Butyrivibrio fibrisolvens: one gene and its partner. The protein of the gene in region 1 binds, or shares a complex with, the protein of each later gene. Links are inferred from orthologs where the notes say so. Each region holds a gene or a part of one and is shown in the gene's direction. Other genes may lie near its edges.

Region 1 (5,576 bases):
CGGAGCTATCTATATTGATGGCGGTATTGATTATGCCAAGAAACATATAGACAAGTTTATCCTCAATGACCTTGAGAATAAACAGATATTTGTTGATGCTAAGTCTGTACTTCAGGAACTTGTTCAGAAAGACTCTACCAAGACTTTGTCTTATGAGATCTGCGGGGAGAGTGGTCCGGAACATGATAAAATATTTAAGTCGCGCGTTCTTATAAACGGCGAAATTCTGGGAGAGGGTGAGGGACATACCAAGAAAGCTGCAGAGCAGCAGGCTGCTTATCAGGCAGTACTTAAGATTAAGGATAAAGCCTGATGCGTAAGTCTTAACTGCAAAGCAGGTTCATTAAGCAATGAGTCCTGCTTTATGCTTTGTATTGTCTCTTAAAAGAGGATATGTATCTTAAGAGTATTGAGATTCATGGATTTAAATCTTTTGCCAATCGTATAAAACTTGATTTTCATAACGGAATAACAGGAATAGTAGGACCTAACGGATCCGGTAAGAGCAATGTAGCCGATGCTGTCCGTTGGGTTCTTGGTGAACAGCGTGCCAGGCAGCTTCGAGGCGGTTCCATGCAGGATGTTATTTTCTCAGGAACAGAGCTTCGTAAGCCACTTGGCTTTGCTTATGTTTCTATCACGCTTGATAATTCAGATCATGCACTTTCCATTGATTTTGAAGAAGTAACTGTTTCACGTCGCCTCTACAGGAGCGGTGAATCAGAATATATGATCAATAACAGCCCATGTCGTCTTAAAGACATCAATGAGCTTTTTTATGATACAGGTATTGGTAAAGAGGGATATTCCATCATCGGACAGGGCCAGATCGATCAGATTTTGTCTTCTAAGCCGGAAGACAGACGTAATCTTTTCGATGAAGCTGCCGGAATCGTAAAATTCAAACTTCGTAAGGAAACAGCTATCAAGAAGCTTGAAGATGAGAAACTGAACCTGACCCGTATCACAGACATCCTTACTGAGCTTGAGAAACAGCTTGAACCTTTGGAGAAGCAGTCTGAGGTTGCCAAGATCTATCTTAAGAATAAAGAAAGACTTAAGACTTTGGATGTAAACATCTTCCTTATGGACAATGAAAGGCTAAAAGGTCTCTTGGAAGATGCAAGTGAGAAACTTTCTATTGCTGAGAAGGATCTTGAAGAAGTTGGAACAAGGTATGATCAGGCCAGAATTGATTATGACCAGGCTCAGGCAAGGCTTGATGAGATAGAAAAAGAAATCGAAGAAGCCAGGAATGAGATGACAAGTTCAAGTGTCCTTAAAGAAAAACTTGAAGGACAGCTTGCTCTTTTGAAAGAGCAGATTCGTTCTGTTACAGCGGGTTCAGAGCATTTCAAAGTCAGAAAGAGCGAGATTGAAGCTGAGATTGCCAAAGCCCGTGAGGAAAAAGAAAAAGTTCTTACTACCAAAAATAGTGTAGATGAGGAAGTATCATCTCTTGAAGCTAAGAAGAAGGCTGCTTCGGATAGATATAATGAGATTCAGGATCGTGAACAGCTGCTGACAAGACAGATAGAAGAGAACAATACCAAAATCATTAATACTATAAATGAACGTGCAAATATCAAGTCTCGCCAGAGCTCTCTTTCTACAATGAAAGAACAGATCAGCATTCGTAAGGCAGAACTTACCAGCAGACTTGTACAGGCAAGTTCTGATGAGGACAAGAAGGAAGCAAGGATGAAGGAGCTTCGAGATACGTTCGAAGCTGTTAACGAAGAGATTCGTGTCCTTACTGATGAGCAGAAACAAGGAGAGGATCGTCTTGCCAAGATCAAAGAGATCTTAACAGGAAGCGATGAGAAGATAAGGCAGGCGAGAACTCTTGCTATGCAGCAAAAATCTAAACTTGATGCACTTGCTAATCTTACTGAAAGGTACGAAGGCTATGGCGGCGCTGTAAAACGTGTTATGGAGCAGAAGGATAATACTCCAGGTGTTATAGGTGTTGTTGCAGATATTATCAAAACAGATAAAAAGTATGAAACTGCTATAGAGACAGCACTTGGCGGAAGCATTCAGAACGTTGTAACCAAAGATGAGCCTACTGCTAAGAAGATGATCTCTTATCTTAAGGATACTAAAGGAGGACGTGCAACATTTCTGCCTCTTACAGCCCTTAAGAATCAGCAGGACTTCCGTAATAAAGATGCTCTAAGCGAAAAGGGTGCTATAGGACTTGCAGATGGTCTTGTAAGAATAGATGATGAATACAGGGCTGTAGCCGTGAACCTTCTTGGAAGAGTCCTTGTTGTAGACAATATGGACAATGCTACTACTATAGCCAGAAAATACGGCTATAGTATCAGAATGGTAACTCTTGAAGGTGAACTTCTCATGCCCGGCGGTGCTATATCAGGTGGTGCCTTTAAGAACTCTTCCAATCTTCTTGGTAGAAGACGTGAGATGGAAGATCTTGAAAAAAATGTTAATGCAAAGCTTGAAGAAGCAAGCAAGCTTGAAGAGGAAGTTGCAGCAGTAAGAGAAGAAAGAAATGCTCTTCGAGCAAGCCTTGAAACAACAAGACTTAAACTTCAGAACAAGTTCATCGAGCAGAACACTGCCAGACTCAACGTAGTAAGAGAAGAAGAGAAGCAGAAAGAAGAAGCTACATCTTTTGAATCATTAAAGACAGAGAGTCTTGATATTGAGAATCAGGTGGCTGATATAGAAAGACAGGAATCAGAAACCAGACAAAAGCTTGATGAATCCATTCAGACTGAGAAAGATTGTCAGAAGGCTGTTGAGGATCTTGGAAGAGAGCTGTCGGAGCTTTCTGAAACTGAAGAAGAGGCAGCATCTGAAGTCTCCAGATGGGAGATGGAGATTGCCAAGGTCTCCCAGAGACTTGAATTCCAGCAGGAGAATCTGTCAAGAATAGATGAAGAGATAATTACAAGGCAAAAAGACCTCGATGAAGTTCTTGAACACATCGAATCCTCCGAGTCTGAGCTTGAACATAAGAATGCAGAAATAGTCGAGATAGGCAAGACTATGGAAGCATCAGCAACAAGCAGTAAGGAAAATAAAGAAAAGCTTGAAAAGATCCAGCATACAAGAGAAGAAATATCTTCCAAGCAAAAGAGTTTCTTTGAAGTTCGTGAGAAGCTTGCAGAGTCCAAGTCCTCCCTTGACAGAGAAGTTAACAGACTTACATCACAGAAAGAGAAGCTTGATTCCCAGATAGAAGGTCTTATCAATTATATGTGGGATGAGTATGAGATTACTCTGTCACAGGCTTCTTTGATGAAGGATCCGGAGCTTAACGACGCTACTGCTATGAAGAAAGAGATAGGACAGCTCAAGAATGCAATAAGGGAACTTGGAGATGTCAATGTCAATGCTATCGAGGACTATAAGAATGTATCTGAAAGGTATACATTCCTTAAGACTCAGCATGATGATCTTGTAGTTGCAGAAGAGCAGCTTCGTGTGATCATAGCAGATCTTGATGAGTCTATGAGGAATCAGTTCAGAGAGCAGTTCAAACTTATCAGTGAGCAGTTCGATAAGGTATTTAAGGAGATGTTCGGTGGTGGACACGGAACACTTGAAATCGATGATTCTGTTGATATCCTTGAAGCAGGAATCAAGATCATAGCTCAGCCTCCGGGCAAGAAGCTTGTTAATATGAATATGATGTCCGGTGGAGAGAAGGCTCTTACTGCGATCGCGCTTTTATTTGCAATCCAGAATCTTAAGCCGTCGCCTTTCTGTCTTCTGGATGAGATTGAGGCAGCGCTTGATGAAAATAATGTCGTGCGATTTGCCAAATATCTGCATAAATTAAAAGATACTCAGTTCATTGTAATTACGCATCGTCGTGGTACAATGGAAAGTGCAGACAGACTTTATGGTATAACCATGCAGGAAAAGGGTGTGTCGGCACTTGTAAGTGTTAATCTCATTGATAAGGAGCTAACGAACTAGTGGCAGGATTTTTTTCAAGGCTCAAAGGTGGTCTTTCAAAAACAAGAGATAATATGGTGAAAGGGCTGGACAATGTATTCTCCGGCTATTCAGATATTGATGGTGACTTCTATGACGATCTGGAAGAGACACTCATCATGGGAGATATCGGTGTTAATGCGACAAGTCGTATTCTCGATAAGCTTCGCTCACAGGTAGAAGAGAAGAATATCCGATCTACCAGAGAATGTCGTGATCTTCTGATCCAGAACATAAGAGAACAGATGCATACTGATGAACATGCATACGATTTTGAGAATCAGAAGTCAGTTCTTTTTATCATAGGTGTTAATGGTGTTGGTAAGACGACATCTGTCGGCAAGCTTGCATCTATTTATAAGAACAAGGGCAAAAAAGTTCTCGTTGCAGCTGCAGATACCTATAGAGCAGCAGCAACAGAGCAGCTTGAAGAATGGGCTAATCGTGCAGGTGTTCCTCTTGTTAAGGGAGTAGAAGGAGCAGACCCTGCGAGTGTTATCTTCGATGCGGTTAATTCCGCCAAAGCTAAGGATATAGATATACTTATAGTAGATACCGCAGGACGACTTCATAACAAGAAGAATCTCATGGAAGAGCTTCGAAAGATGAACAAGATTCTTGACAATCATCTTCCTGAGTATAAGCGTGAGAATCTTATAGTGCTTGATGGAACAACAGGTCAGAACGCAATGTCCCAGGCCAGAGAGTTTGGTGAAGTTACAGACCTTACTGGTATTATTCTTACTAAAATGGATGGAACTTCCAAAGGCGGTATAGCAGTAGCTATCGTAAGCGAGCTTAATATACCGGTAAAATATATCGGTGTTGGTGAATCACTGGATGATCTTGAAAGATTTGAGCCACAGGAATTCGTAGATGCTCTTTTTGATATAGATCATGAAGAAAGAGTTAAGCTTGATCAGGAGATTGTTGCAAGGAAGCTTTCATCAGGTGAGATGGATAGTTCTCAACTTACAGAAGAAGAAGCTATTGATATTCTTACAAGGCACTAAGTCTTTTTTATCACAGATAGAAAAGAATTATATATATATACTAGAAAGGGAACAGGAAATGTCGGAAGAGAATAAGATGACCCTTGATAAGTTCGAGGAGGCTTGCGAGCAGGTCAAAAAAGTAACACTTGAGACGAAACTTATGTACAGCGATTATTTTTCGGCTCAGTCAGGTAATAAGGTATACTTAAAGCCTGAGAACATGCAAAGAACAGGTGCCTACAAGGTTAGAGGCGCTTATTACAAGATCAGTACAATGTCAGATGAGGACCGTAAAAAGGGCCTTATTACAGCATCTGCAGGCAACCACGCTCAGGGTGTTGCATATGCAGCCAAACAGTATGGCGTTCATGCAACAATTGTAATGCCGACAACAACTCCCCTTATTAAGGTTAACCGTACTAAAGCTCTTGGAGCAGAAGTAGTATTATGCGGCGATGTGTATGATGAAGCAGAAGCTCATGCTAAGAAACTTGCCAAGGAGAAGGGATATACATTCGTTCATCCTTTTAACGATCTTGATGTAGCAACAGGTCAGGGAACAATTGCTATGGAGATCTTCAAAGAACTCCCAACTGTAGATTATATCCTTGT
Region 2 (4,418 bases), 730 kb from region 1 along the record:
TCATGGTAAGATTTTCCTGTATCCTGCTGATGTTGACAGCGCTGAGCATGATGCACTTGGCTGCGATAGCTGCAATGATAAGGCGGTTGCTGTATTCAAGGTTGAGAGTACAGAGCATGTTGCCGGATCTAAGATCGCTATGATAGGCCGCGTTGTTAAGGGTATGTTCAAGACAGGAGATAAGGTTACACTTAAGGTTTGCAAGCATGGTCGTATGGCTACATGCCGTAATCATTCTGCAACTCACCTTATGCAGAAGGCACTTCGTGAGGTGCTTGGTACACACGTAGAGCAGGCTGGATCATATCAGGATGCAGATCGTACAAGATTCGACTTCTCTCACTTTAAGGCAATGACACCTGCTGAGATCCAGAAGGTTGAAGAGCTTGTAAATGAGAAGATTGCAGCTGAACTTGATGTTAATACACAGGTTATGACTCTTGAAGAAGCTAAGAAGTCAGGTGCTATGGCTCTGTTCGGAGAAAAGTACGGTGACAGCGTAAGAGTTGTTAACATGGGTGACTGGTCTATAGAGCTTTGTGGTGGTACACATGTATCAAATACAAGACAGATCGGCCAGTTCAAGATCCTTTCTGAGTCCGGTGTTGCTGCAGGCGTTAGACGTATTGAAGCTATCACAGGCAGCAATGTAACAGAGTATTACAAAGAGCTTGAGCAAAATGCCAAGGATGCAGCAGCTCTTCTCAAGGCTACACCAGATACTTTGTATGATCACATCAAGAAGCTTCAGGAAGAACTTAAAGCTGTTAAGAGCGAGAACGAGTCCTTAAAGAGCAGCGCTGCCAAGGAAGCTCTTGGTAATGCAGCTGATGATGCTGTAGATGTTAAGGGTCTTAAGCTTGTAGCTAAGTCACTTAAGGATGTAGATATGAACGGACTTCGTGAACTTGGAGATTCTCTTAAAGAGAAGCTTGGAGACTGCGTTGTAGTTCTTATGAGTGATAATGGTGGCAAGGTCAGCATCATGACAATGGCTTCTGACTCAGCTGTTAAGAAGGGTGCACATGCCGGCAATCTTGTTAAAGAGATAGCTCCTATGGTAGGAGGCGGCGGTGGCGGTCGTCCTAACATGGCTCAGGCTGGTGGTAAGAATCCTGCAGGTATCGAAGATGCCCTCAAGAAGGCTGCTGAAGTGCTTGCCGGTCAGATCCAGTAAAAAAGATGTCAAAGACCCCCTTGACTATCGAAATAAAACAGTATATAATTTTAAATGCTGTGAGTTAAATTGATTTAACTTAAGTAAATAACCCGATCAGTTCAATAATGTAACGGGACTGAAGGGAGGGTAGAGAATATATGTCAACAGTTATAGTAAAAGAGAATGAAACACTTGACTCCGCACTTCGTCGTTTTAAGAGAAGTTGTGCTAAGGCTGGTATCCAGCAGGAGATTCGTAAGAGAGAACATTACGAGAAGCCTAGCGTAAAGCGTAAGAAGAAGTCTGAAGCTGCTAGAAAGCGTAAATACAACTAAAGAAATACAGCCCTTGGTTTTTATATAAAATCAAGGGCTTTTCTTTTATCATGGTAGCTTTATGATTGCAATTATGTTTTATATTTGCAATAGATTACATAGTAGCAATACATTTCACGAAAGTTGGGTTTTAATTTGCTGATTAAAATATTGGAAATTCTGATCATACTGATCATTGTCTGCGCTGTTATAGGTATCTGTAACAGTATATATAATTCAAAAAGATTTGTTATTAGAAAATATAACGTAAAGAGTTCTAAGCTTAAAAAAAGTCTTCGAATATGCCATTTATCTGATATTCACGGCTGGCAGTATGGCGATGATAACAAGAACCTTATCAAAGCTATAGATGAACTAAATCCTGATATCATTGTCTTTTCAGGAGACATTCTTACAGGCTCTTCGCCTCGTAAGACATGGCCTTTAGAGAAGGGACTTGTCAGAGAGCTTGCATCCAGATATCCTGTGTATGCAGCAAATGGCAATCACGAAAGTGAGCTTAACTGGTATTATGAAGGCTTTGGGCAATTTTATGATACATATATCAATGATATGAGCAGTTTTGGCGTGAATCTTTTGAACAATGATAAGATGTTTCTTGATGAATATGGTATCAGGATAACAGGTCTTGAGCTTCCTCATGAATATTTCAGGAAAGTTATCATACGCCGAATGAAGGATGATTATCTTGATAGCATGATAGGCAAACCTGATGAAGATAGATTTAATCTTCTTATAGCACACAATCCCCAGTATTTTCCTAAATATGCAAAGTGGGGAGCAGACCTTGTTTTGTCAGGCCATATTCACGGAGGTATCATAAAACTTCCTTTGCTTGGAGGTGTAATATCTCCGGCACTTATTCTTTTTCCAAAATATGATGGCGGATTGTTTAAGATAGGTGGTCATACCATGGTTCTGTCCAGAGGGCTTTGGACACATACTATTCCTATCAGGGTATTTAATCCCGGAGAACTTGTGGTGATCGACCTTGAAGCTGATAATGGGGAGGCACAGTAATGTCACTTGAAGTTAAGCTTGAGGCATTTGAAGGACCTTTGGACCTTCTGCTTCATCTTATAGATAAAAATAAAGTTGAGATTTATGATATTCCGATCTCCACTATCACAGCTCAGTATCTTGAATACCTTAGCCTTATGGAGAAAGAGGACATGGATGTTACCAGTGAATTTCTGGTCATGGCGGCTGAACTTATGGATATAAAGTGCAAGATGCTGCTTCCTCGCGAAGTCAATGAAGAAGGCGAAGAGGAGGATCCAAGAGCAGAACTTGTTGAAAAACTCCTTGAGCACAAGATGTTCAAGTATCTGTCGGGAGAGCTGGCGCAGAGATTCGATGGCGGCGATATGTATTTTTATCGTAAGCAGAACCTTCCTTCAGAAGTTACGTCTTATGAACCTCCTATAGATTACGCGGAGCTTGTTGGTGATAACAATCTTCAGAAACTAAACGAGATATTCCAGGAATTGATTCGAAGGCAGGAAGATAAGATCGATCCTGTTAGAAGTACGTTCGGACGAATTGAACGAGAGTCTGTTGATATTGATGAGAAGACTCTTTTTATTAAAGCTTATGTCAGAAAACATAAGAGCTTCAGCTTTAGAAAACTCTTGCAGGAACAAGCAACTAAGGCTGAGATCATTGTTGCGTTTCTTGTAATCTTAGAAGAGATCAAACTTGGAGAAGTTACTGTGACTCAGGATGACACTTTTGCGGATATAACCATAACTTCAAATAAGTTTGGTGAAGAGATGGACGAGGAAGAGGCGGTTAAGACAGCTATGGAATTAGAAAAGGAGCAGAGCTGATATGAAAAAGAAAGAAGGAGCAGCAGCTATTGAGGCTATTCTTTTTACAATGGGAGATTCTGTTGAAGTGTCCAAGCTTGCAGATGCTCTTGAAGAAAGTATAGAAGAAGTAAAAGAACAGATAGAGTATCTTAAAGATAAATATAAAAAAAATGACAGCGGAATAAATCTGCTGGAACTGGAAGATTCACTGCAGCTTAGCACCAAGAAGGATTTTTATCCTCAGCTTATCAAGGTTGCGAGTTCACCAAAGAAGTACATTCTTACGGATTCTCTTCTTGAGACTCTTTCGATCATTGCTTACAAGCAGCCTGTTACCAAAGCTGAAGTAGAGCGTATCCGCGGAGTCAATTCAGATCATGCTGTTAACAGGCTTGTAGAATTCGAGCTTGTAAAGGAGCTGGGCCGTATGGATGCTCCCGGAAGACCTATCTTGTTCGGAACTACAGAACAGTTCCTTAGATCTTTTGGAGTAAGATCTGTCGATGATCTGCCTTCAATTGATATAGATCATGCAGAAGAGTTCAAAAAAGAGGCTGAAAAAGAGATAGATGTCAAATTGGATATCTGACCATATCTTCATGTTTACTAATATAAAATCTGTAATTTTGATATTGGAAAAAGTAAAAGAATACTTTCAATATCACAATTACAGATTTAATTGTGTATACAATTAAATTTTTTAAGCGTTATTATATAAAAATCCTTATAAATACTGTACTATTTCCGATTTGTTTATGTTACAATAATATTTGTGAAAAGTTTGGCATTATCAAGTTTTAGGACATGTAAGAGATTTCATTTCACAAACAAATCAATATGTTTCTACTTGCGAGTGCTTTAACGTCAACATATATTATACGGAGGTAAGTAAATGAGTAGTACTTCACAGGCGAGTCAAAGAATTAATGCTTTACTCGATGAGAACAGTTTCGTCGAAATTGGTGCTATGGTTACAGCAAGGAGCACTGACTTCGGTCTGAAACAGTCAGAGACTCCATCCGATGGTGTTGTTACGGGATATGGTGTCATCGATGGTAACCTTGTGTATGTATACAGCCAGGACGCAAGTGTACTAGGCGGTTCCGTTGGTGA

Evidence for each region. Proteins that work in one complex are often made in the same cells at the same time.
Region 2: the proteins of smc (region 1) and I7804_RS13540 are in contact, whole or in part, in a crystal structure (PDB 3ZGX), measured with the Bacillus subtilis proteins. The link is inferred for Butyrivibrio fibrisolvens from one-to-one orthologs.

Annotation. Positions count from the first base shown.
Region 1 is NZ_CP065800.1:2,507,711-2,513,286, forward strand. Bases 1-4,151 are described here. They hold smc (chromosome segregation protein SMC), read left to right. Parts: upstream 1-393; coding sequence 394-3,951; downstream 3,952-4,151. Other genes in these bases: rnc (ribonuclease III), read left to right, coding at 1-313; ftsY (signal recognition particle-docking protein FtsY), read left to right, coding at 4,005-4,151. Also shown: more of ftsY, read left to right, coding at 4,152-4,982; ilvA (threonine ammonia-lyase), read left to right, coding at 5,041-5,576. UniProt on the Bacillus subtilis protein: Required for chromosome condensation and partitioning.
Region 2 is NZ_CP065800.1:3,235,618-3,240,035, reverse strand. Bases 1,426-4,418 are described here. They hold I7804_RS13540 (segregation and condensation protein A), read left to right. Parts: upstream 1,426-2,513; coding sequence 2,514-3,323; downstream 3,324-4,418. Other genes in these bases: I7804_RS13530 (acyl-CoA carboxylase subunit beta), read left to right, coding at 4,198-4,418; scpB (SMC-Scp complex subunit ScpB), read left to right, coding at 3,325-3,894; I7804_RS13545 (metallophosphoesterase), read left to right, coding at 1,630-2,514; rpsU (30S ribosomal protein S21), read left to right, coding at 1,426-1,494. Outside these bases: alaS (alanine--tRNA ligase), read left to right, coding at 1-1,177; more of rpsU, read left to right, coding at 1,318-1,425. UniProt on the Bacillus subtilis protein: Participates in chromosomal partition during cell division. May act via the formation of a condensin-like complex containing Smc and ScpB that pull DNA away from mid-cell into both cell halves.